2 regions of the Paenibacillus sp. lzh-N1 genome follow, and region 2 is predicted to be linked to the other one. Evidence: predicted binding sites of a transcription regulator. Region 2 holds the regulator's gene; the other holds the start of a gene.
The links. Region 2 encodes NrdR, which represses ribonucleotide reductase genes. Its sites were predicted from a motif close to AACACNATATATNGTGTT; they were not measured.
Positions count from the first base shown of each region.

Region 1: a site for NrdR is predicted at 4,816-4,833, ahead of nrdI (class Ib ribonucleoside-diphosphate reductase assembly flavoprotein NrdI). Genes of this name have one in related genera too.

Region 1 is NZ_CP025696.1:5,390,182-5,402,721, reverse strand. Features, by position in the region: gene C0638_RS23865 (MFS transporter) at 1-860, shown strand, start outside; gene nrdF (class 1b ribonucleoside-diphosphate reductase subunit beta) at 1,036-2,001, opposite strand; gene nrdE (class 1b ribonucleoside-diphosphate reductase subunit alpha) at 2,219-4,303, opposite strand; gene nrdI (class Ib ribonucleoside-diphosphate reductase assembly flavoprotein NrdI) at 4,290-4,649, opposite strand; gene C0638_RS23845 (DUF2500 domain-containing protein) at 5,054-5,203, shown strand; gene C0638_RS23840 (GNAT family N-acetyltransferase) at 5,263-5,823, shown strand; gene C0638_RS23835 (MFS transporter) at 5,826-7,049, shown strand; gene C0638_RS23830 (ABC transporter substrate-binding protein) at 7,113-8,804, opposite strand; gene C0638_RS23825 (LacI family DNA-binding transcriptional regulator) at 9,084-10,151, shown strand; gene C0638_RS23820 (beta-mannosidase) at 10,360-12,540, shown strand, end outside.
Region 2 is NZ_CP025696.1:5,559,435-5,571,974, reverse strand. Features, by position in the region: gene polA (DNA polymerase I) at 1-93, shown strand, start outside; gene mutM (DNA-formamidopyrimidine glycosylase) at 165-995, shown strand; gene C0638_RS24750 (MntP/YtaF family protein) at 1,108-1,905, shown strand; gene coaE (dephospho-CoA kinase) at 1,916-2,512, shown strand; gene C0638_RS24740 (lytic transglycosylase domain-containing protein) at 2,509-3,072, shown strand; gene C0638_RS24735 (alpha/beta-type small acid-soluble spore protein) at 3,191-3,415, opposite strand; gene nrdR (transcriptional regulator NrdR) at 3,521-3,988, shown strand; tRNA gene C0638_RS24725 (tRNA-Ala) at 4,119-4,194, shown strand; tRNA gene C0638_RS24720 (tRNA-Lys) at 4,206-4,278, shown strand; gene C0638_RS24715 (GNAT family N-acetyltransferase) at 4,610-4,936, shown strand; gene C0638_RS24710 (alpha/beta hydrolase family protein) at 4,923-5,927, opposite strand; gene C0638_RS24705 (GNAT family N-acetyltransferase) at 5,911-6,576, opposite strand; gene C0638_RS24700 (helix-turn-helix domain-containing protein) at 6,573-7,352, opposite strand; gene C0638_RS24695 (radical SAM/SPASM domain-containing protein) at 7,529-8,407, shown strand; gene C0638_RS25955 (hypothetical protein) at 8,638-9,168, shown strand; gene C0638_RS25950 (helix-turn-helix domain-containing protein) at 9,090-9,530, shown strand; gene C0638_RS24685 (DNA alkylation repair protein) at 9,820-10,632, opposite strand; gene C0638_RS24680 (peroxiredoxin-like family protein) at 10,700-11,359, opposite strand; gene C0638_RS24675 (Crp/Fnr family transcriptional regulator) at 11,456-12,151, opposite strand; gene C0638_RS24670 (ankyrin repeat domain-containing protein) at 12,357-12,540, shown strand, end outside.

The DNA of each region.
Region 1 (12,540 bases), 170 kb from region 2:
GGAGCATAAGCACGATCTTCGCATATTTTGCAGATATCATTCCTCCAGAACAGAGAACTAAATACTTTGGATGGGTGAGTGCGGTTGTAGGTGTCGGCACGGTCATTGGCCCAACCCTAGGCGGATTACTTGCCAAGTTTGGTTATTCTGTACCCATGTATTTTGGAGCAATAATCACTTTATTGAATGTTGTTTATGGATTCTTTTTTATGCCGGAGAGCCTTGACAAGAAACATAGACTGAAAGAGATCACCTTTGTAAAACTGAATCCATATACACAGCTTGCAAACGTACTTTCCATGAAAAACTTGAAAAGGCTACTTGTCTCAGCGTTCTTACTCTGGATACCCAACGGATCTTTACAGGCAGTTTTTTCACAATTTACAATGGATACCTTCGGTTGGAAGCCTACATTAATCGGACTTATGTTCTCGATTATGGGATTCCAAGATATCATTTCACAAGGTTTCATCATGCCAAAGCTCTTGATAAAACTTAGTGATAAACAGATAGTAATTCTGGGAATGGTCTCGGAGATTATAGGCTATGGTCTCATTGCGCTATCTGCTTTGTTCTCATTCTATCCACTTATTATCGCTGGAATGTTTATATTTGGTTTTGGCGATTCGATCTTTGGACCTTCATTTAATGGAATGCTCTCCAAGTCTGTCAATTCTAGTGAACAAGGAAGGATTCAAGGAGGTAGTCAATCTATTCAAGCTTTAGCAAGAATGATTGGACCTATCATTGGAGGTCAAATCTATGTATCATTTGGTCATGCCGCACCCGCTTTTATGGGTATGATTCTTATAGCGGTGGCCATACCAGTTTTATATAAGAGAACGCATGCAAATATGTAAACTACCGCTCGAAGCTTTCCGTAACCACCTGCATAGCAGGTAGTTTTAAGAAAATAATAGGGTTTCAGAACTTAGGAATAAGTTCTGAAACCCTATTTGTTTACAGTCTGAGCCATCCGCATGTGGATGGCTCTTTATAGTATCGCCTTGCTAAATTCATTTTACGTATGTGTACTTATACGCCAAAGTTAAAATCATCATCTGTTAGCGGCTCTACATTCATCGCCCGCACATAGCCGTTTCCTTTTTTAGAAAAGAAATCGTGCTGCTTGGTGTGGGTGCTGATGCCGTTGAATACAATGGGATTGACTTCTTCTTCTTCAAAAAGTGGATCAAAGCCCAGGTTCATCATGGCCTTGTTGGCGTTGTAGCGCAAGAAGACTTTAACATCGTCTACAAGTCCAATAGGGGCATAAATTTGCTCGGTATACTGTTCTTCGTTATTGTGCAAGTAGCGCAGCAAGCCTACCAGCGTCTGGTAGAGATCGCGTTGTTCTTCCTCGTCCAGTTCCGCATAAATCTCCTGTGCCAGTACACCTACGTAGACACCGTGTATACTTTCGTCCCGCAGGATCAGATCGATAATTTCCCCGCTGCATGTCAGCTTGCCCTGACCCGCCAGATAGAGAGGGTAGAAGAAGCCGCTATAAAACAAATAGCTTTCTAATAGCACCGACGCAGCCATCGCGAGATACAGGTCTTTCGGTGTGTGAATGTTCATATAATACTGACGAATGGTTTCAGCTTTCGTTTGGAGATGCGGATTTTCTTCCACCCAGCGGAATACACCGTCAATTTCTTCCGTGGAAGCCAGGGTTGTAAAGATGCTACTGTACGACTTGGCATGAATTTGCTCCATCATCGCCATAAAGCTTAATACCGCTTTGCGTTGCAGTCCGTCCACATGCTCCATAATTTGCGGCATTCCCACGCCGCCTTGAATGGTGTCCAGCAGGGTCAAGCCACCCAGCACCTTCATGTAGGCTTCTTTTTCAATATCACTAAGGGTTACCCAGGACATTTTATCGTCAGACAGCGGAATTTCATCATCCGTCCAAAATTGCATAATATTCTGGTTCCAGAACATCAGTGTGAAATCATCGTCCGAGCGGTTCCAGTTTACAGCTTGTATACCTGTCATTGTTAGCATTCTCCCTTCAGCTTGCGAGATTCCCTGGAAACACACATGAGAGGTTACCGGAGAGTCATCGTATGCTTGACATACGGAAGCTGTATCCGCGAGGGTCTTGTTCAATCCTGTAAAGGCCTGAACCACGCGCTGGATACAGCTTCTAATGCCAAGCATTCATATCTATTCAAAATCTCATTTTATTCTATAGCTTGTTACCATGTATGCATTAGATGGAGCAAGTGAGGCACTCTTCCACAGACAGTTTTTTGGTACGTGTGTAGTATAACGATTTAAGTCCTTTATGTGCGGCGTACAGATAGCAACGTGCTAACTGACGCGTAGTCACGTCACTGTTCACATGAAGCACAGTCGAAATTCCTTGGTCCACGTGAGGCTGGATTTCAGCAATCAGATCAAGCACTTTGAATTGATCCATTTGATAAGCGGATTTGTAAAAGAATACATTATCCTTTTGCAAATACGGCATTGGATAGTAAGTTGTTGAATTCGCATAGGTACGAGTTTCAATCTGTTCGACAATCGGCATAACGCTGGACGTTGCATTTTGAATATACGAAATGCTGGCAGTGGGAGCAATCGCCATACGGTAGGCGTGATACAGACCGTTCTTCATGACGTCTGCTTTAAGTGTGTCCCAGTCTGCTTGAGTCGGAATATAAATATCCTTGAACAGTTCTTGCACACGTGCCGTTGTCGGACGATAATCTGTGTTCAGATATCGGTCAAAATATACACCTGTCGCATAATCCGATTCCTCAAATCCATAGAAGCTTTGTCCGGCTGCTTTTGCGATTTCCATACTCTTTTCGATGGAATGATAGTTCATCGTCATGAAGAAGGTACGGACAAAATCCTTCGCTTCATTGCTTTCATATGCAATCTTGTTCTTGGCAAGGTAGCCGTGCAGATTCATGACACCCAGACCAACGGAATGCATTTCACGGTTCGCTTTCGCAACACCTGGTGCATTAGCCACTTGGGTCATATCGCTGACCGAAGTGAGAGCAATCATACCCTCGTGAACGGACTCGCGGATTTTGCCGTGCTCCATCACATTTACAATGTTCAGGGAAGCCAGGTTACAGCTTACATCCCGGCGAATAATATCCTGTTGTCCATAATCGGCAATCTCAGAAGTTTCCTGTAGCTGGAAGATTTCCGTGCACAGGTTTGACATTTTGATTTGGCCCACGTTTTTAAGAGCATGCGCATGATTTGCGTTACTCTTATTCATAATATATGGATAGCCAGACTCCAACTGAATCATGGCAATTTTCGTCAGCATATCACGTGCACTCATCGCTACTTTTTTCTTTACTCGATCGTCGGCGAGCAGTGTGTCGTACATTTCATCCAGATCCATGTCGTCCAAATGCGTTCCATAAGCCTTGAACACACTATAAGGTGCAAATACATGCAGAGGTTCATTATCTTGAGCCAGCTTGTAGAAGCGGTTTGGCACCAGCAATCCGATCGAAAGTGTCTTGAGACGTACTCTTTCATCAGCATTAATTTTTTTACTATCTAGGAACTCCAGCACGTCCCATCCGAAAATGTTGTAATAGGCAGCGCCAGAGCCTTTACGTTGACCCATTTGATCCGCGTAGGAGAAACCATCTTCCATCAGCTTCAGCACAGGCATAATGCCTTTTGCTGCGCCTTCTACACCTTTAATCGCCTCACCGCGTGACCGCAGCTTCGACAGGTTAACCGCCACACCGCCGCCAATTTTGGACAATTGCATGCAAGTGTTCAGTACATAGTTGATTGAGTTCAAAGAGTCGTCCATTTCGAGCAGGAAACAGGACACCAATTCCCCACGGCGGCTTTTGCCAGCGTTCAGGAAAGTTGGTGTAGCTGGCTGGAGACGTTGCTCCATCATCGAGCGGGACAACAGGCGGGCCGTATCGGCGTTGCCGCGTCCCAAATGCAGGGCGACAGCAGCCACCCGGTCAGGGTAGTGTTCCAGGTAGACTTTACGGTCATTACTCTTCATTGCATAATCGGTATAAAACTTGGATGCTGCCATATAAGAAGGAAATTTAAAATTATAGCTATGAGTGATATGGAAAATATCGTTGATTTCATCAGCCGTATAGCTGTTATAGAAATTTTCGTAATAATCATTCTCAATCATATACAGCACTTGAGCAGCTGTGTCAGCAAACTTCAAACTCCGTTCTTGAACTTCCTTCATAAATTCTGCTACGGCCTCTTGGTCCTTTTCCAATTGGAAAAAGCCGTCTGTATCGCGTTTCATCAACATGTTGTTCAATTCAATATGCCGCAACTCGGCTCACCTCCTGTTTAAAACGCTCTACATCTCCGAACGTTCCAGATAATTCAAATTTGCTAATCACGGGGACATTATAATGGTCAGCAATCAAATCCGCACTTTTGGCAAATTTGTCACCCCAGTTACGGTTGCCGCTTGCAGCTACACCAACAAGGTTTTGTGCATTTTTTTTCAAAAATGAAGATACCCTCTCAGGTATCTGTCCAAACCCGGTTGTATATGTAATGAGTACGTAAGGTTCTTCTATAGTCATTTGTTCCTCAATCTGAACAGCCGGAAGCTTGAGCTTGTTTATAAATCTTTTTACATTGCCGGTCTTGGAATCATAAGCAATCAGCATGGTGTGCAACCTCCTTAACAATTAACGAAAAAAAGAAAACGGCATTGCCAAGAGACCCATTATAGCTGTAATCCCTTGCTGGCTGCGCCATTTAAGATTTTTGACTCTATATTTACATGTATTTTCATACCTTTATCTTCAAGATATCGGGCATAAATACGTTTTTTACACTATATTTAGAGTACATTCTCTATTTTATATCTATATATAGTTTTGTCAATCGGTCTAGAGAGGCTCAGAGGACCTAGATCCGGTGTAAGTCCAAGCAGGGTGCGGAAAAGAGCGAAAGAACTTTTTTTTCGTAAGTATGTTAAAAAAGTATTGGAGTTTTTGAGGCTGGAGATGTACGATTTGTCAATGGGCAATAGAATGTAAAATTTACATTTTACTGTAGAAAGGATGAAGTGGATGGAAAGTGGTTTTATGGAGGGGGTGAACGTAAGGAGCTGGAGGTGAAGGATAGGGACTTCGGAATGATTGTGATCGGAGATCGCGGGGAGGTTCATTATAAAGGTACACGTTTTCTGGAGTTTGTGAGATTAATGGGAGCGTAAAGAGATGGCGAGGTGTTAGCGTATTACCAGAACAAATACATATAGGGAGGAAGCTGACGATGCCACATATCATTGGAGCACGAATTGTTTTAAGAGAGTACCGTCAGGAGGATATACCTGATATCCGAAGATGGGTCAATGACCCGGAAATCACACATGGTTTAAGCGACGTATTTATCTATCCGCATTCACTGGCTAATAGTGAATCGTTTGTACAGATGATGATTGACGGCAACTCTGAGATCAAGGGCTTTATCATTGCTCATAAAGACACATTGGACTATATTGGACAACTCGATTTATTCAAAATCAACTGGGTGAATCGGCATGCCACCCTTGGGATTGTAATCGGGCGTGACGGTGACCTGGGCAAGGGCTATGGGCGGGAAGCAATCCGGCTGATACAAAAATTTGCGTTTCATTCGCTGAACCTGCATCGGCTGGAACTGGAGGTGTATGCGTTCAATGAACGTGCATATCGTTGCTATCTGGCATGTGGCTTCAAGGAGGAAGGGCGGCTACGGGAAAAGCTATTCAGGGAAGGACAGTACTATGACATTATTCAGATGGGAATGTTGCGAAGTGAGTATGAGGCTGTAGAGAAAACAAAGGAATCCTGAAAGTGAGGCCACATAAGCTATTTTACTCCGTCAGCTTTCTGCAATTTTTTATGAGTGAAATCACGGGAACTACGCTTATTCTATTTCTATTAGCTAAAGCACTTTCTCTGCAAAGTGCGAATTTCTTGCTGGTTGTATTCTTTGTAAGTATTTTTCTGTTTGAAATACCAACAGGAGCTATTGCAGACAAGTATGGAAGGAAAATTTCTGTTGTTCTGGGGCTTTGTTGTTTTCTAGTCTACAGTGTGTTGTTCGTTTGGGTAGATCACATGTGGCTGCTTGTGTTCGCACAAGTCTTTGGGGGTCTGGCAATATGCTTGCAATCAGGCTCGTTGGAATCCTGGGTTGTGGAAAACAGCGATAAGCCGATGGAAGTTCTTTTTACAACCTCTAACAGTATACAGTACATTTCGGGATTTATTTGCGGTCTGTTGGGGGCCTTCCTCGCAGCTTTTAACTATTCACTTCCCTGGGCAGCCAGCATTGTATCTATTATCCTATGTATATTTCTATGCTGCTTTTATATGGATGAGAAGAATATTACCCATCGAAAAGCATCAACTACTCACATTAAAACGATTATCGGGGAAAGTGTCCGTATCGGTTTTGAAAATAAGTCGATCTGGATTGTGTTTATCATTGGTTTATTTATCAGCTTTTCAAACTCGGCGGGGAATACATTTCAACAGCCACGTCTGGTCGGTCTTTCTGAACAAGGGATTTGGATTATGGGATTGATCAAGGCAGGTTATTCACTATGTATGACTTTGGGAAGCTATCTGGTTCGAAAGCTAGGCGCCCGTTATAGTGATGTACATATACTCATGTATGCTTGCGGGATGATTGGGATATGGCTCATTTTAGCGGGTGCTTTCAACACGTTTTATCCTGTACTGCTTACCTTTTTTATCTATGAAATTGGGCGAGGGATGTATCCGGTTGCCAAACAAATATTTCTGAACAAAAGAATATCTAATGAGTATCGTTCAACACTGCTATCTCTGGATTCTGCCATTTCCCAACTAGGCATGTGCATAGGTTTAATCGTGACAGGCATCGTAAGCCGTAATTTTACCAATCTTGCTTCACATCAAACACCTATCCAGATATCTTGGATGCTGTGTGGCGGGATTGCATTGATCCCAATCTTTTTGTTGCTTTATGTCCGTCGGGGGTCAAGGAAAAATAGTTCCTGGAAAGAAAAAACAACTAAGCAGAATGTTTAGTGCAAAAAGGGCTAAACAGGTTCTAGCTGTCAGCCCCTATGCACCTTCATTAGCAATCAGACTCTACTTCTCCCCGTACCATAGCTTCAGACGATTTTGGATCAGGCTAGTGAAGATTTCTTCAGCCTTTGGTACACCCGCCTGATCCAGCTCTTGGAGCATGCGGTCATACACGGCATCGAATTGATCTGGCTTGGCGAGTACGGCCTCAGGAATCCGTTTGCGTACAATGTCCTGCGACTTTTGATAAATAACATTGTAATTTGTATTGGTCGGAACAGGCATGTTGTAGGCGGCTCCCCACTCTTTTACCGGAAAATCCTTTTCGTTCGGGAATAAGTCTTTCCATGTCCGGGCTTTATATGCCTGAAGGGATTCTTTTTCCGCTTGACTATAATTTTCGGTAATCATCTCCGGATAATTGGTTGTGTAATAGTTGCCAGTAGGGTCTTTAACGCTATCGCCGTAATGTGGTCCCCATATCCAATACAAACCGATACCTGACTCTCTGCTAAAAGAAGCATTATCTTTGTTTTTGCGTTCTTGCACAGCCGCAGGAATGACTCGTTTGCCATTCTCTACATTGTAATGCTGGCCTTCAATTCCCCAATTACGCAAAATTTGTCCTTCGTCCGAGGCCAGGAAGTCCAGAAACTTGATCGCTCGCACCGGGTTTTTGCATGAAGTTGTGATGCCGATCCCGGACGCAGTATCGAAACCAATGGGCTGGAGGGAATGATCTTCGTATTGCTCATTTAAAGTGACTGGAAAGTGGGAGTAGGTGTATTCATCCTTACCTGCTGCCTTGAGCGCATTTTCGGCATCTTGGTAGTTCCATTCCTGATCAATCAGTCCAATGACACGACCTGCGGCGATTTTGGATTTGTACTGATCGCTTTTTTGTACAAAAGTATCCTTATCCAACAGACCTTCATTGTACATATGGTTTAACCAACGGAAATACTCTCGCTCTTCTGGGCGTTTGTAGTGAAGAGTGGCTTTGTGTGTTTTAGGATCAATATAATATTCGCCATCGTCTGGTCCACCTGTAGCCGTAACTGCCGGGTTTGTCACAGTAATCTGCATTTTCCAGTCCTCGGCATCGAGCGATAAGGGAATGGTAGGCTGGCCATTAGTAGTAGGGTATTTGGCGACATAATCTTTAAGTGCTTTTTCAAAATCTTGAACGGTGCGAATTTTGGGGTATCCGAGCTTCTTAAGGGCCTGATGCTGGATTTCGAAGCCTGCTTGTGCATCAAACGCGATGTGATCTACGCCCAGATTGGTCGGAATGGTGTAAATGGCGGGATCTTCACTACTATATTTAATACGGTTAAAATAATCTCCATACACTTTCTTAATGTTAGGACCGTATTTATCAATCAGGTCGGTTAAGTCAATGAGTGCCCCGGCATCGACCAGCTTGCCAATGTCTCCTTTGGGGTACACGAGATCAGGGTACTCTCCGCTAGCAGCCATTAAAGCAAACTTTTCCTCGCCTCGACCGTTGACAGCATGTTCGGCATTGAGTGTAACACCCGTTTTCTTGGTTATTTCCTGCCCGACAGCGTCCTTCATGTTGTTCCAGTTGGAGCTTGAGTCACCGCCAAAGAACGTAAATGTAATAGGACTGGTGTCATCGGGGTCTTCCTTTTCTGCCGTACCGCCTTTGCCATTCGCGCAGCCCGTTGTAACAAGCAGCAGCAAAGCCAGGAGCAGGATAGAGCATTGTTGTACCGACCTGTTCGTGAACATCTGCAAATCCCCCTTAATAAGTATGATTTACACAATGTAAGTGCTTTCAATAGTAAATTGTAGGAAATAAAGAACCTTATGTCAAGTTATTTATGTTTATTTGTTATGTGTTTTGTTTTTTATTAAGCAAACATATTTAAATGAAAGGTGTGGATTTGTGCAAATCCATCGTTTGATGATCTAAAACAAAGTATGCTACGATGGTACCAGTTTATAGGCATACCTGTATATTTAGAAGACTAAGGTAGAAAAAGATTTCGAATAGGGTTGGGTGAGGAGATGCGTGGAAAAGTAACATTACAGGAAATTGCGGATGCGGCGGGCGTTTCAAAGTTTGCTGTTTCGCGTGCACTGTCAGGCAAACCCGGTGTAAGTGAAGAGACAAGGGCGCTGCTGGTTAAGCTTGCTGCCCAGATGGGCTATTTTCGCAGTCATCCCAAAATGACTGGGGTAGAGCCTCGGGACACAGATGCCAGAGAATGGTCGGGTACGGTGCTGGTGTTATTTCCGAATATTCGGCACCAGAATCGGGAGTCCAGGTACTGGGGACCTGTATTTGAAGGGATTTCCGAACGTCTGAACCGCAAGGGATTGGATATGATCACGCTAACGGAGCCTTCAACGGACGATATGTTTTCTTTACTGAACCCAGAGGCCATTAAAGGGATTATCACTGTAGGAACGATTTCAACTACGTTATTGCTGAACATTTATCGAATGGGTATTCCGGTTGTCATGGTGGATCATTGGGATTCTGCATTTTTAAGTGATGCGGTGTTTACGGATAATCGCACATGCATGAATGAATTAATGAAGGATTTGCTATGCAAGGGGTATGATCACTTTCAATTTGTGGGTCATATTGACGATGCTCACAGTTTCTATGAACGTTGGGAAGCTTTTCGGTCCACACTGGAAATGAGCGGAGTAGAATTACGGCAAAACAAAGCCCTTATTTATGGGGGAGCGCAGGCGCTTGCTGAGGAAATGGACAAGTTGCCCGAGGATGAGTTGCCAGAGGTTTTTGTTTGCGCTAATGATGTGACTGCTTCGCAAGTCGTGGAAGTGCTGAAAGGAAAGGGGATTGACGTGCCGAGGCGATGCGGGGTAACTGGGTTTGACGATACGAATGATCAAATGCCGATTTATGCCACGGTGAGAGTGGATAAGGAACTGTTGGGGATGCGGGCGGTAGACCAATTATTATGGCGCATCATGAACCCAAACTCACCTGTGGAAAAAAAATTGCTACACGCTGATTTACTCGTACGGGAAGTTCACGCGCCACGGCTCAGCCGGGAAAATGATGATCGTGATCGTCCCTTTAGCACAATCAAATATAGTTGATGTCCGGATATGTGGGATGAATTTGATCCACAGTGAAGACGAGGGAAGTCGCTTTTAGCCTGTTTAGGGGTAGAGGGCGACTTTTATTTTGTGTTTTACCGATTGTTCCAAAAAAACAATTGACTGATTTGTTAGCTTAATGTTATTTTTGTTATGTTAATGAGTGATCCAGATGTTCCCAATCATCCTTATAGGGAGGCTTGCGACGATGATTAATGTGATAGGGTTGGATGGCTGGAGGTTTAGGGAAGCACATAGTGATGAGTGGCTCAGTGCGAAAGTACCGGGTTGTGTGCATACCGATCTTTTGCGACATGGCAAAATTCTTGATCCTTTTATCGGTATGAACGAGATGGAGGTACAGTGGATTGATAAGCAGGATTGGATATACGAAGCCTATTTTGAGATAGATGCAAATCAGCTTCAATGTCGATGTGTAGAGCTGGTGTTGGAAGGTCTGGACACCTACGCAGATGTAAGAGTGAATGGTCAAACTGTCATATCGGCCAATAATATGTTTCGGGTATGGAGACAGGATGTGAAGGCATTTGTTCAGCAAGGGAAAAATCGGCTTGAAATCCATTTTCGCTCTCCGATTACGGAAGATGTGCCTAAGCTGGAAAGGTTGGGCTATGGACTCCCCGCACCGAATGATCAGTCCGAGATAGGTGGCTTGTCTGATAAAAAAGTAAGCGTTTTCGCTCGTAAGGCTCCCTATCACTATGGTTGGGATTGGGGACCGAGGCTGGTGACGAGCGGGATCTGGAGAGAGGTCCGAATTGAAGCTTGGTCTGGTTTGGTCGTAAGAGACTTGTTTATTCGACAGGACAAAGTGAGTACCGAGAGGGCTGAACTCACAGCAATGGTAGAGATTGAAAGTGCAAATGAGATTAGAGATGCCGAGTTGTGTATTTCTGCTGATGGCAGGGTGTGGTCCAAGCCGGTTCGTCTTCTGAAGGGAAAGCAAACAGTAGAGCTGGAGCTAGATATGAAGGAGCCGAAGCTGTGGTGGTGTCGTGGGCTGGGGGAGCCGCATCAGTATACGTTTGTAGCCGAATTGAAGGAGCAAGCACAGGAAGCAGTAATTGCGGAAAAATCAGTGAAAACGGGACTTCGTTCGATCCGTCTTATACGTGAGCGGGATACGGCAGGGGAGAGCTTCTATTTTGAGCTGAATGGAATCCCCGTGTTTGTAAAGGGAGCCAACCATATTCCGAATGACAGCTTTGCTGCCGAAGTTACGTTGGAACGATACCGGCATGAAATTGCCAGTGCGGCCGCCTCCCATATGAATATGTTGCGGGTGTGGGGTGGCGGTATTTATGAAGAAGACGTATTTTATGACCTTTGTGATGAATACGGCTTGCTCGTATGGCAAGATTTTATGTTCGCATGCAGCATGTATCCGGGCGATCAGGCTTTTTTGGACAATGTAGCGCAGGAAGCCGAAGATAACATCAAGCGTTTGCGCCATCATCCTTGCATTGCGTTATGGTGCGGCAATAATGAGATTGATTCCGCATGGGCGCATTATGAAGAAAATGCAGGCTGGGGCTGGAAAAAGGCCTACACGCCTGAGCAACGGGAGCGTCTATGGGAAGATTATGAAACGCTTTTCCACCGGATTTTACCGGAGGCGGTAAATGCCTGGACTCCGCAGACGGCATATTGGCCCTCCTCACCGCTAATTGATCTGACCGGAGATCGAAACCAGCATGCTCATCCGTCCTCCACAGCGGGAGACATCCATTATTGGGGAGTATGGCATGCGTCTGAGCCGTTTGAAAATTATCACGTACATGTGGGCCGTTTTATGAGTGAGTATGGTTTTCAGTCCTTTCCTGAATACAAGTCTGTTCGCGCTTATGCGGAAGAGAAGGATTTGGAACTGGAATCTGAGGTGATGCTGGCACATCAGAAGAACGGCTCGGGCAATCGCCTGATTCAAGAATACATGGGACGGTACATGCGGCAACCCAAGGATTTTCCATGTTTTCTGCTCATGAGCCAGGTTTTACAGGCAGAGGCGATGAAAATGGCCATTGAGGCCCATCGTCGTCACAAGCCTTATTGCATGGGGACATTATACTGGCAGATGAATGACTGCTGGCCCGTTGCTTCCTGGTCAAGTATGGACTATTTTGGTCGTTGGAAGGCGCTTCAATATACGGCTAAACGCAGCTTTGCCGATGTGCTGTTGAGTGCAGTAGATACGGAACAGGGGAGTAAAGAGCTGCATCTGGTTAACGATACGCTAGAGCCGATAGCGGGTACGCTGCGGCTGACACTTTTGCATATCCGTGGCAGTCAGGCTATTCGTGAAGAGAACATTAAGGTAGAACAGCAAGCAGGCGGCGCAGGGATCGTACATATACTGCCTACTGACAAA
Region 2 (12,540 bases):
CTTGTCCCGGCTACCATGGAAGCTGCATTAAAATTGGCTGTACCGCTTAAAGCGGAAGTCAGCTATGGCAGCAATTGGTATGAGGCCAAGTAAGATATTTCAATGAGCAGATAGTCCCAATTTGACGTTGCTTCCGTTATAATATAGGGTGAGGTGAAGACATCATGCCGGAATTACCGGAAGTAGAAACCATTAAACGAACATTAAACGAGCTTATCGTTGATAAACATATAGATCATGTAACCGTAAATTTGCCGCGTATTATCCAACGTCCCGATGATATCCACGCATTTGCGATGGAATTGGCCGGCCACCGGATTACAGGAGTGGAGAGACGCGGTAAGTTTCTTCGGATTTTGCTGGACGGGCTGGTGCTTGTCTCCCATCTTCGAATGGAAGGACGCTATGGATTGTATTTACAAGATGATCCTGTGGAAAAGCATACCCATGTCATCTTTCATTTTAAAGATGGTACGGAGCTGCGTTATCAGGATGTGCGCCAGTTCGGCACGATGCACTTATTTCCGGCAGGACAGGATTTGCTGGAAAAGCCGCTAAACAAACTCGGTTTGGAACCGATGGACGAGGCTTTTACACCTGAAATGCTGCGTGCCGCTGTTGGAACTCGTTCGACTTCGATCAAGGCAGCGCTGTTAAACCAGTCATATGTAGTAGGCATCGGGAATATTTATGTAGATGAATCGTTATTTAAGGCAGGGATTCATCCGGCACAGCCAGCCAAAAGCTTAACGGATAGTCAATTTCGCATACTGCATGAAGCTATTGTCTCCACGCTGGGCGCGTCGATTCAGGTTGGTGGCTCGTCCATCAAATCATTCGTCAACGGACAGGGCAAAACGGGCGATTTCCAGCATCAGTTGCAAATTTATGGACGTAACGCGAAGCCTTGCATGAACTGTGGTACATTGATCGAAAAATCCGTCGTAGCCGGACGTGGCACACATCATTGCCCGGTCTGCCAGCCTTTGCGCTAAACAGGCACAGTCACCCCAAGCCCATCCCTCTCATATATTGTTCCAAGTACCAATACTGCGAAGGAAGTAGGTTGCTGTAAGGCCCAGCCTTCGCAATGGGAGGGAATTTGGAGTGGCTAATCATTGGGGAGCCCTGCTGTTACTGGCATTTGCGCTAAGTTTGGACAGTTTCGGAGTCGGTGTTACATATGGTCTGCGCAAAATGAAAATTCCACTGTTGTCGATTGCCATCATCTCAGTATGTTCAGGTTTAGTGATCGGCATATCCATGCAGCTCGGCGCATTACTATCTCGTGTCCTGTCCCCTGTATATACGACGGTTTTCGGTGCTGTCATTTTGATCTGTATCGGATGCTACTCTTTGATTCAGGCTCTGCACCGCAAGGAAGATTTGACGGAGGAAGCAGCGGAAGTCCCGGGGAATCTTTGCCTTACGGAACAGGTTGATCCAGGGAATATATCAGCACTTGCGGAGAAAAAAAGTGCAGAGGATGCCAATACAAAGTCTCTAAGCAGCTCAGGAAAAGGCCTACCGAGAGAAACCTCTTTGGAGCTACAGCAAGAGGAGCGAACGTTATTTTCGCTGGAGTTCCGCAAATGGGGGCTTGTTATTCGGATTCTTCGAAGCCCATCTGCTGCGGATATGGATCGTTCCGGCAGTATATCTGCTACCGAAGCGGTTTGGCTAGGTATTGCATTATCGGTCGATGCGTTTGGAGCGGGATTAGGTGCAGCCATGCTTGGTTTTCAGCCCCTGTCTACTGCGCTGGCTATTACGTTATTCAGTGGTATATTTTTGATCGCTGGTATGAGGGCAGGGTTCTTCCTGTCAGCATTTCGATTTATGAAGGCGCTCGGTGTATTGCCGGCATTATTACTCATTATGATGGGCATATTGAAGCTGTTATGAGGTGAAGAGCATGAATATCGGATTAACCGGAGGGATCGCTACCGGAAAAAGCACCGTGTCGGCTCTTTTGGTCGCCAAGGGTGCGCTGCTGATCGACGCAGATGCCATTGCCCGGGAAGTCATGCTTCCGGGGCATCCGGTGCTGGCGGCGGTCATACAGCATTTTGGACAAGCTATAGTGAACAGTGACGGAACCCTGCACCGCAAAAGACTGGGAGAGATTGTATTCGGAGACCCTGTTCAGCGACAGGCACTTAACGATATTACGCATCCTGCTATTCGTGAGGAAATGCGTCTGCGCATGGAAGCTTATGAACGGGAGCAGCCGGACAAGCTTGTTTTGGCAGATATCCCGTTAATGTATGAGTCTGGGCTGGAGAGCCTGTACGAGGAAATTATGGTTGTATATGTACCACGTGATATTCAGCTCCGACGTTTGATGCTTAGAGACGGTCTGACAGAAGAGCAAGCCGAGCTTCGCCTGTCCGCACAAATGGATATCGAGCAGAAAAAAAGTTTGGCTGATATTGTTATTGATAATAGCGGAACACAGACTGAGACGAAGCGGCAAATTGATCAGTTTTGGCAGCGAAAGGGACTTGCATGAACATTTTACGTAAGAAAAGAGTCCTGCTCATTTTGTTTGTCGGATTTGTCCTGATTCTGTTCCTCAACTCCAATTGGATGTCCTGGTTTTACCCGATTCAATATAAGGATGAAATTCGGCAATATTCACAGACGTATGAAGTGGACCCATTTTTGGTGGCGTCTATTATCCGTGTGGAAACAAACTTTAAAACCAGCAAGCAGTCACACAAGGGTGCACTGGGGCTTATGCAGATTATGCCGAATACCGCCAATTGGATTATGGACAGTGCCCAGATTCAGAAGGTCCCGCTGGACAGTGTAAAGCACGAGCCCGGCACCAACATTGAGCTGGGAACCTGGTATCTGCATAACCTGTCTATGAAGTTTCAGGATAATCCTGTGGTCATCGTAGCGGCATACAATGCTGGTCCAGGTAAAGTTAAGGAGTGGCTGGATCAAGGGGTGTGGGATGGCAAAGAAGAGTCCATTAAGCAAATCCCTTTTGGTGAGACACGGCATTATGTACAGCGAGTCATCTACTATTACAGGCAATATACAAAAATTTATAATGAGTTTTAAGTGACAGGTTAATGACAATATGAGCCTTTTCGCTTTAAAATGAAAAAAGCGCAGGACAGGCTGTTTTTAGCAGCCTATCCCTACACTTTTTCGTATTACTTCTTGATTATTACCGAGATTATTGGTATTGACCTGCCAATTGTTGTTCGGCGATCGTTACGAGGCGTTTTGTGATGTAGCCCCCGATCGAACCGTTCTCATAGGAAGTCATGTTGCCTTGGTATCCATCTTGAGGAATGCTGATCCCCAGCTCTTGAGCGATTTCATATTTCATTTGCTCCAGAGCACCGGAGGATCTGCTGACTACCAGGTTGTTGGAGTTGCCATTGTTTCCTTGTGCCATTGTTGTTCACCTCCTCGCGACGTGGTAAACATATTATGATCCGTTTCGACAAAATTATTACTAAAAAGCTTCGGGAATTTATTGGAAAAAGGAAGTGATGAGATTATGAAGTGCCCATATTGTGCCTACAATGGCACGAAAGTGTTGGATTCGCGACCAGCGAATGATAATAAGTCCATCCGCCGCCGTCGCGAATGCGAACAGTGTGCCAGGCGTTTTACCACCTTTGAAATGGTAGAAGAGACCCCACTGATGGTCATCAAAAAAGATGGCAGCCGTGAAGAGTTTAGCCGTGATAAAATGCTGCGCGGTCTCATTCGAGCCTGTGAAAAGCGTCCAGTATCAGTCGAGCAACTTGATCTGATCGTATCTCAGGTGGAGAACGCTATACGCAACACAGCAGCCACAGAGGTGGATAGCCAGCAGATTGGTGAGCTAGTCATGGAACAGCTCTATCCGGTGGATGAAGTCGCCTACGTACGCTTTGCCTCCGTCTATCGGCAGTTCAAAGACATCAATATGTTTATGAAGGAACTGAAAACACTGTTATCCAAAGATACAGACAGCGACTGATCGCTGACTGTATCTTTTTAGGGCCGTGGTGGGAAGAGGATTATATTTTTTTTATAAAAGTATTGACACAGGGTCGAATATTTTATATGATATAGAAGTCGCTTGAAACGTTAATTCATTTACATGTGACGGGGCCTTAGCTCAGCTGGGAGAGCGCATCGCTGGCAGCGATGAGGTCAGGGGTTCGATCCCCCTAGGCTCCACCATAATTTTATATGGACTCTTAGCTCAGTTGGTAGAGCAGTTGACTCTTAATCAATTGGTCCAGGGTTCGAGTCCCTGAGAGTCCATTCTTTAGAAAAAACGGCAGAAATGCCGTTTTTTTTGTTGTTCATAGATCTGTTCCCAGCCTAACCAAGGACAGGTAAGGGTTGAATGAGCGCTTATCGAGTTTGATTATAAATAGCAACCCATTGTTTGTGAGTGTAACTTTGATCGTTGTTTCAACGCAGTTCATATTTTACAAATGAGTTGAGTTCCTTCAAATGAATTTCTAAATGAATTAATAGATTATGCTGAATTGAAATAGCTTTACATGGTGAGAATGTAGCTACTTTAGATATAATCGTAAACGAGGATGGAGAGCAACTGAAGGAGCTTTTGAAAAAAAGAGGGTACATCTTGCAGGATGGGAAAGAAACGACGTCCTATATGAATGTACCGCATGATGTAAAGCTGGAATTACCAAACGGGTTTAGAATTTCGGATGCGAATGAAGTTGCTTCTTTCACTACTCTCTGGTACGACGAGCTAAATAAAATAGGAATACTGGAGCCTGTAGGTACGATACCGAAGTATAGAAAAATGGGGCTTGGAAAAGCCGTTATTTATGAAGCCATAAAAAGAGTCAAGGACAAAGGTGTAGAAAGAATCTTTTCGATGGGGTTTTCATTAGCCTATTCCAAAGAAATATGGAAAAAAAGAATATCATTGTTTAATGCTGACTGACATAATCGGCAAGAATCTTCAGGTACTCACTATTCACCAATTGTCTCGGGGCAAATATGGCTGTTAAGAAGGTTAGGGGCTTGGAATGTGCGATTTGTTCATTCATCATGGAATGGTCAACTTCAGGCAAATGAATGACAGACAGCAGCTCTGGAGATATCTTTTGGCGATATACTCGCTCGGTGTCTTTTACATCTACGTTCATATCTTTTCCAGCCAGAACCAAGAGTACTGGGGATTTTAAGTAGCTTAATTCTTCCGTAGAATCAGAACGAAAATTTTTGCCTATAAAGCTCCATCTTTCTTTGGGAATTATATTCTCAGGATCGGCCATGCTTAGGTACTTTTCATAGGAAGCATGTTTTTTCAGTAGTTGTAGAATCTTTTGGTCGTAGTCCAGTCTCTTTTTAATTTGCTGCGGGCTAGCTCCTTCTTGTTCCAACTCTTTCCTGGTGTTAAATTGCCCTTGTGTAATCCAATTCACGGCCGGCGATACAAGGATGCTGAATGCAATATCATGCTCCTCTTTAACGATTTTCGGAATGACCCAGCCAGCTTGACTGGCTCCCCATAGGCCGATTTTGTGCTTATCAATCATCGGTAAGGTTTTGGCCCAGTCAACTGCATATCGAATCTCCTGTGCCCGGTCCTCCATGCTCTGCTCCAGCCAATTGCCTGGAGCGCCGTTAATACCGGGCTTATTCAGGGATAAGGAAGCATAGCCCTTAGAAGCGAACCTTTCCCACAGTGGTTTGTATCCATCATCATAGGTGTCATTGATTGGACCATCTCCATGGACAAAAACAACCAGTCCAATCTTTCCCGAGTAGTTCTTAGGCAAAGCCAGTGTACCTGTTAATACTCCTTTGGGAGTCGCAATTTGTATTTTTTCTTCCGTCATCTTGTAGGAATTTTGATATAAAACAATCAATATCAAGGCAACAACCAGACCTGCCACAATACCAAGGGTAAGCCTATATGTTTTGTTCAATGCTGTTCTCTCCTCGATTGCAGTTTCGTTCTTTCCAGCTCATTAGATGCCATACAGGCTCCTTGAACCAAAAATGCCGCCAATAATTATATTGGGACTGCTCTATTTCAAACGCTAGATTGTGGTACAAACGAATAGCCTGCTGGTTCTTATGTGCTACATGAAGTGTCAACGCATGGAAACCGGATTCAACCGTAAACTGCTGTGCGAAAGCTAAAAAACGTCGCCCGATCCCCTGATTGCGATGACTTGAGCGAATCGCCAAATGATCTATGTAACACTCATCTATGGCAGGCTTATATTCCAGCGCATGCATGCCTGTCAAAAATTTAAATACATTAAAGCAGCCAAATTGTTTTATAAGCGGAGCCAAAGAAATGAGATTGGCTATAGGAAGTGAAGAGGAGGGAGCCTTCCATTTGAGCGAAAGGACACCAACAACATCTTCGTTCTCTTTGGCGACAAATTGTTTCATAGATATACAATTAGCATTTTGAACCCAAACCTGCATTAATAAACGCTGTATATCTTGATCCTCCAGTGCAACAAGAACTTGAAATTTTGCTTTAAATGATTCCACTAAGAGCTTACATACGGCTTCATGGTCTTGCTCTTGATAAGCAACAATGTCATAGGATTGTGGACTCATGTAACGTCCTCCTGCACATCCGAAATTTGTACTTGAATCTCATATTGCAGCTCGTTGCTGTCAAATATGGATAGATAGGATTTTTCCACCACAATGATTTTGCTTAAGCATTCATACTGGTGCTGGGTCGCATAATGCTCCAGTTGTTGGACTTGGTGTCCTATCTCAGCGTCTTCAGTGGCGGAGAAATGCTTGTAGAGATAGGTACCTTCTTCCAGAATGTAGTCAGCTGTTCCTGATGTCGTTTCATAATATAGCTTCACCTCTCCAGAATCAGATAGATAATGTAGATCATTTTCAAATAATTGTGGCGGGGCAGGCCGCTGCTCAAATAGATTCCTGGCCGTGAGTTCTTGATCACTCTCCAATGCAAACCACAGCTTTAAATGTCGAGTGCCCTGCAGCTTGAGTCGATACTCATTGTTCTGCTGGGTAAGGGTATGATGTTCTTTTAGCACTTTGTGAATAAACTGTTCGAGCAACTTTAAGTTAGCGATTTCATCCTGTACCTTCTGTAACGAATGTTCTAAAAGCTGGTTGTAATCATCGGCAGTGTAGGAAGTCATACATTCTTCAATTTGACCGACAGGGATGTTTAGTTTACGTAGCATTAAAATATGGGAAAGTTGATAAATTTCATGAAGTCCGTACATTCGATATTGATTTTCATCTGTGTATAACGGATAAAGGATCCCCTTTTCCTCAAAATACCGCAGCTGATGTACAGATACATTCATGAGCTGAGCAAGCTGGCTGATCGTTATGTGTTTTTTCAATGATAGGTCTCCTTACTCATAATTGATAATTGAATAACTTCACTATAAACCTTAGGTCAGACCTATGGTCAATAGAAAATATCCGCAGAGTTTACCTCTCGTTCATAACCCGTTATAATCATAAGATTAGTGAGCATAAACCAAATGTTCAGGATGAAGGTTAGAATGGGGAAATCATGTTGAAGACTTTTAAGAAGGTATACATTGAGATCACAAGCATTTGCAATCTTGCATGCAGTTTTTGCCCTCAGACACAACGTGTCAAAAAATTTATTGATCCGGAAGTTTTTCGGAATGTGCTTGATCAGGTCAAGCCGCATACGGATTACATTTATCTGCATGTAAAAGGAGAGCCTTTGCTCCATCCCAAAATTGATCTTTTGCTGGAGAGTGCGCATGAGAAAGGCTTAAAGGTCAACATTACCACCAATGGTACCTTGCTGCCGAAGACCGGACATAAGCTGCTTGGTCAGCCAGCCTTACGGCAGATGAATTTTTCTCTTCATAGTTTCGACGGGCATGAAGGTTCTGTGGATCGAGAAGGTTATTTGGGTCATATTTTCACGTTTGTCAGAGAAGCTGTGAAGCACAATATCATTATCTCCTTCCGTCTCTGGAATCTGACTCAAGATAATTTGACTAATGTGCAGCGTCAGCGCAACCGGGAGACACTGGAGCAATTGGAGCAAGAGTTTGGACTGGATTATCGGATTGAGGAAAAAGTAATACCGGGCAGTGGGGTCAAAATCGCTCCTAATGTATATTTGAATCAGGACTACGAATTTGAATGGCCTAGCCTGAGTGCTCCGGAAGATGACGGAAAAGGCTTTTGTCACGCGCTTCGCAGTCAGGCGGCGGTTTTGGTGGATGGAACAGTGGTCCCTTGCTGTCTTGATGGAGAAGGTGTCATTAACTTAGGAAATGTGCATGAGCAAACTTTTTCCGAGATCGTGGAAGGTGAGCGTGCAAACCGTCTGTACTTTGGATTCTCCAGAAGAGAAGCAGTAGAAGAGTTGTGCCGAAAGTGTGGGTATCGCAAACGATTTGGAACCTAATCATAGAGGTGGAACTTTAAGCGACAATAGAATGGATCACAAGAAAGAGAGCCCTTTTACAGGGCTTTTTCTTATATTTGCATAGGGGGATAATCAGCGGCTTTGACGATCTAGAGGAAGTTAGACGTAATGATTGCTTGTGAGAATGATTATCAATTATAATAAATTTATTCTAATAAATTGGGCGGGATAAGCAACACATCGGTTTGGATAGGGGCTGAGTGGTAGTAATGAAGTTGAACGATCACATTGTATTGTGGAATCATGTGTTTATAGAGGTGATGGATGTTCGCCATAAGAAAATGGATAAAGGGGAAGAATTGAGGAGCTATAGACTTCCGGTCAGTACGTTTTTATATACGGTGCGCGGAAGTGCACGAGTATGGCTGGATGACAGTGTTCATAGGGTGGATCGTTTCCATGTCCTGCATGGGGGGGAAGGAATGTGTCTGAGCGTCCTGACAGAGGATGTGCTTGAATATTATATCATTCTGTACAAGGCAACTTTGGCCCTGCCTGGTCGTAAGGAGGTCGCACAATTGCTGGAAAGGGAAAATCCCTTTCAGAATCAGTATGCTTTCGGACCTCATTACCCGCTGCCCCTGTATGATAAAGTGAAGCTGTTGGAGCAAGAATGGCATAAGATAAGGGATCGGGACTTGGTAAACTGCATGTCAAAGCTTTGTTTCATCATTTTGTATTCGAGTTGTTACATCAACTGGATCGACAAGGTATTCAGCCCCTTAAGCCTGACTTGGTAGCGCAAGCTGTAACCTATATTCGTGAGCATTTTAGTCGGCCTATAACACTAGAATCTATTGCGGAGGACCTAGAGTGCAGTACCGGACATTTATCAAGGCTGTTCAAAAGTAAAATGCATACCAGTCCAATTCATTACTTGGTTCAGATACGGGCGAATCGGGCGGCAGAGCTGCTAATGCAGACGGATGCCACTTTGCAGGAGATCGCAGAGCGTGTGGGATATCCAGATGCGCATTCATTAAGTCGCAGCTTCAAGAAATATAAGGGACTATCTCCTATACGATTTAAAAAAGAACGGCAGCAGCATATCCAGGGACAAGATCAGGATATGCCCCAAACGAAGCTTAAATATGCCCTTTAGCGGACAGCCTTCACACGTTATACTTGACAGAAGTTGAGGAAGCGCTGGTGTTGAAATTGATCACCTCAACAACTACGGTAACGCCAACTAATAAGCCAGTATTTATGATTAGATTAGTAGCAGAAAGTGTCGTTAACCCGTCTCGCTGCAACGTTCCCAGATACAATACTGTCTGCTTCCATATAGATTCGGATAATAGACATAGAAATTCCACTCCTAATATTCCAGATGTATCTCATAGTCTATGTGAATATTTTAGATATGGATTGGATAGGGAGGAGTCTTCAAATTATTTCATTTTGTTCAAGCTTCTTTGGGCCCGAGTCACTATTCGCTTCGTTTCCTTTGTATCAGAAGTCATCAGCCATGTATCACAAACCTGAGTTACCCATTCCGGGTTAGTTTTGCTGGCATCATTCAGCCAATTGCCCACCGAGTCTTGAACATATTTGACTGGGTCGGATTGAACCGCTTCCAAAAGTGGAAGAGCCAGCTCGGGATGTTCTTTTAGTTCAGGGATATGCTTGGCCCAAACGCCTTGTGGCCGGGTTAATTCAATAGCAAAACGACGTATGTTAGCATCCTCATTTCGCACCCAGCTGTTTAATAGCGCAAGCGCCTCATCCAGTTGCAAGAATATAGGTTCTCTCATTGCCATCCAGGCTATTTCACGTACTCCGAAATGGGAATCCGCTGCAAATGGTCGAATGCCAGCTAATTTTTCTTCTAGACTTAAACGGGAATCAATCCCGATGATGTAGGCAGCCCAGCAGCGAATGCTGTCTGAAAGATGGGAGGCCATCGCGTCAAAGAGTCGAGTACGTTCTTCTAGCGCTTGTTGCTCAAACACATGAAGCCACGCCTGTGCTATTGCGGGTATCATTTTCATGATCTTTTTTTCCTTCAGATGATCCAATTCAGTCAAGAAGACATTGAATGATCGCTGCAATCCAAACTCATCCAGAGCGTTCCGCAGAAGAACAACATGATCCACAGCTAGCCATTCGGTAAGATTCACGGTCTCAAGCTGTCCCTGCTGTAGCAGTTGAAGTACATCAGGGGGGATATCTGTTCCTTTGCGAGCTCCTTTGCGGTGTAATATCGAATCTGGCATTAGGATCGGACTTTTAGAGTCCATATACTTCCTCCTTTTTTGTGTCTTTATGTATTCATGATGATTTTAGAGAGCGTAGAATCTGTAATACCTCTGCAGGCTCCATTCGTTTTTTGTAGTCAGCATCAGCAACTCTTGCACGAATCATACCTTCTGAATCAATGACATATGTAGCGGGTACAGGAAGCTCCCAAGTGCTGTCACCATTAAATGTATCCAGGGATATGTCTAATGATTTGTAAATTTCATGTGCGTATTCAGGAAGTCTAAAATTGAGGTTGTATTTTTCTGCTGTTTGATTATGCATATCACTTAGTACATGAAAGCTCAATTCATTTTTTTGCTGCATGTTCATTGAATGTTCGGACGTCTGCGGGCTTATGGCAATCAGTTGGGCATTTAGCGACGTTATCTCATCCATGTATCGTTGGTAGGCTTTGAGCTGCAAATTGCAGAACGGACACCAATGTCCCCTGTAAAAAATAAGAACCACTGGCCCCTTTGTTGTTTCCTCAGAAAGGGTTATAATGCGGCCTGTATAATCGGGTAAGCTAAAATCAGGTGCTTGGGTTCCGAGACTGAGTCCACTAGCGATATTCGAATCACTAATTTCTCGAATCGTTTTCTCAAATGTATCGAGTATCTCTTGAGGGAGCATTTTTTCCATATCAATTCTGGCTGAATCCAGTTCATTTTGCAATCTTGAATTGTTCATCTCATTCACTCCATATCGTATATTTTGGGGTAGGTATACGATACTTCTTTTCTTCGGAATATAGATGTAATGTAGTTTACAACTGCTGTGTTTGCTTTATAGGTCCCATACATTTCTAGTAGCAGATAATAGTTTTTCACGATGAATGTAAATGGTCTTAAAGCCGGTTCTAATGACCTTTTCATTGGCAAGCTCCTGAAGAGCAGTTGTTACGGCTTCACGGGTGGCCCCGACCAGATTGGCAATTTCTTGATGGGTGAGGGGAAAATTGATTTTGTAATATTCATCATGGCTTTGGAGGACAAACTGATCGGACAATTTCAGCAGAACATACATAATTTTATCTTGTAAATTCCCCAAAGCCAGATGCTGGGCTAAACTGCTCATTCCTGAGATCCGGTCACTTAGTACCTGAATCATGTTCATCATAAACCGGGGATGCTGGATTAAAAAATGTTCAAATCGGTCTGTGTCCATCAAGCAGATATCGCATTCTTCTATCGTTTCTATGTACATGTCCCGTGTCCCCAGCGAAATCATGTCCATTTCACCGAATACATTTCCCTCACTGAGAATATCCAAAGTGAACTGCTTCCCATCGGCATTCAGCTTGTAGAGACGTACCTTTCCCCTTTTCACAAAATAAAGCCCCTTGGAGAAGGTATCCGGGGTTTGAATAAATGTGTTTCTTTGTATAGTCGTAATAGAGGTCATTTGATCCATTTCAATCAAATCTTCTCGTGAGAGACTATGTAGCAAATTGAATTGGGATAAGTATTGAATGCTATTCATATGTTCTCCTTTTCGTTGCATCGAGTATACAGAATCATAATACTATACAATTATAGCTTCTCTAAGGTACTTTCACCTATACTACTCACTTGTTTGCATTAAAAGTGAGCAAATAAACTGGGAAGTCAGGCGGATTTATGTAAAGGGGAGATTGGTATAAAATAGATTTACATGATAATAGATACATAAAGAGTGAGGGTATACAATGATCCAATTAAAAGATATTGGCAAATTTGACGTTCTTCCCGAAATCGCAATGCATATTGTAGAAGGCAATATATCGGCATTACGCCAAGCGCTGACCGAAGGCTGGGATATAGAACAAGAAATTAAACTCAGCAAACATACGACGTTAAGTCCATTAGACCTTGCGCTTATTTCTCAGCGAA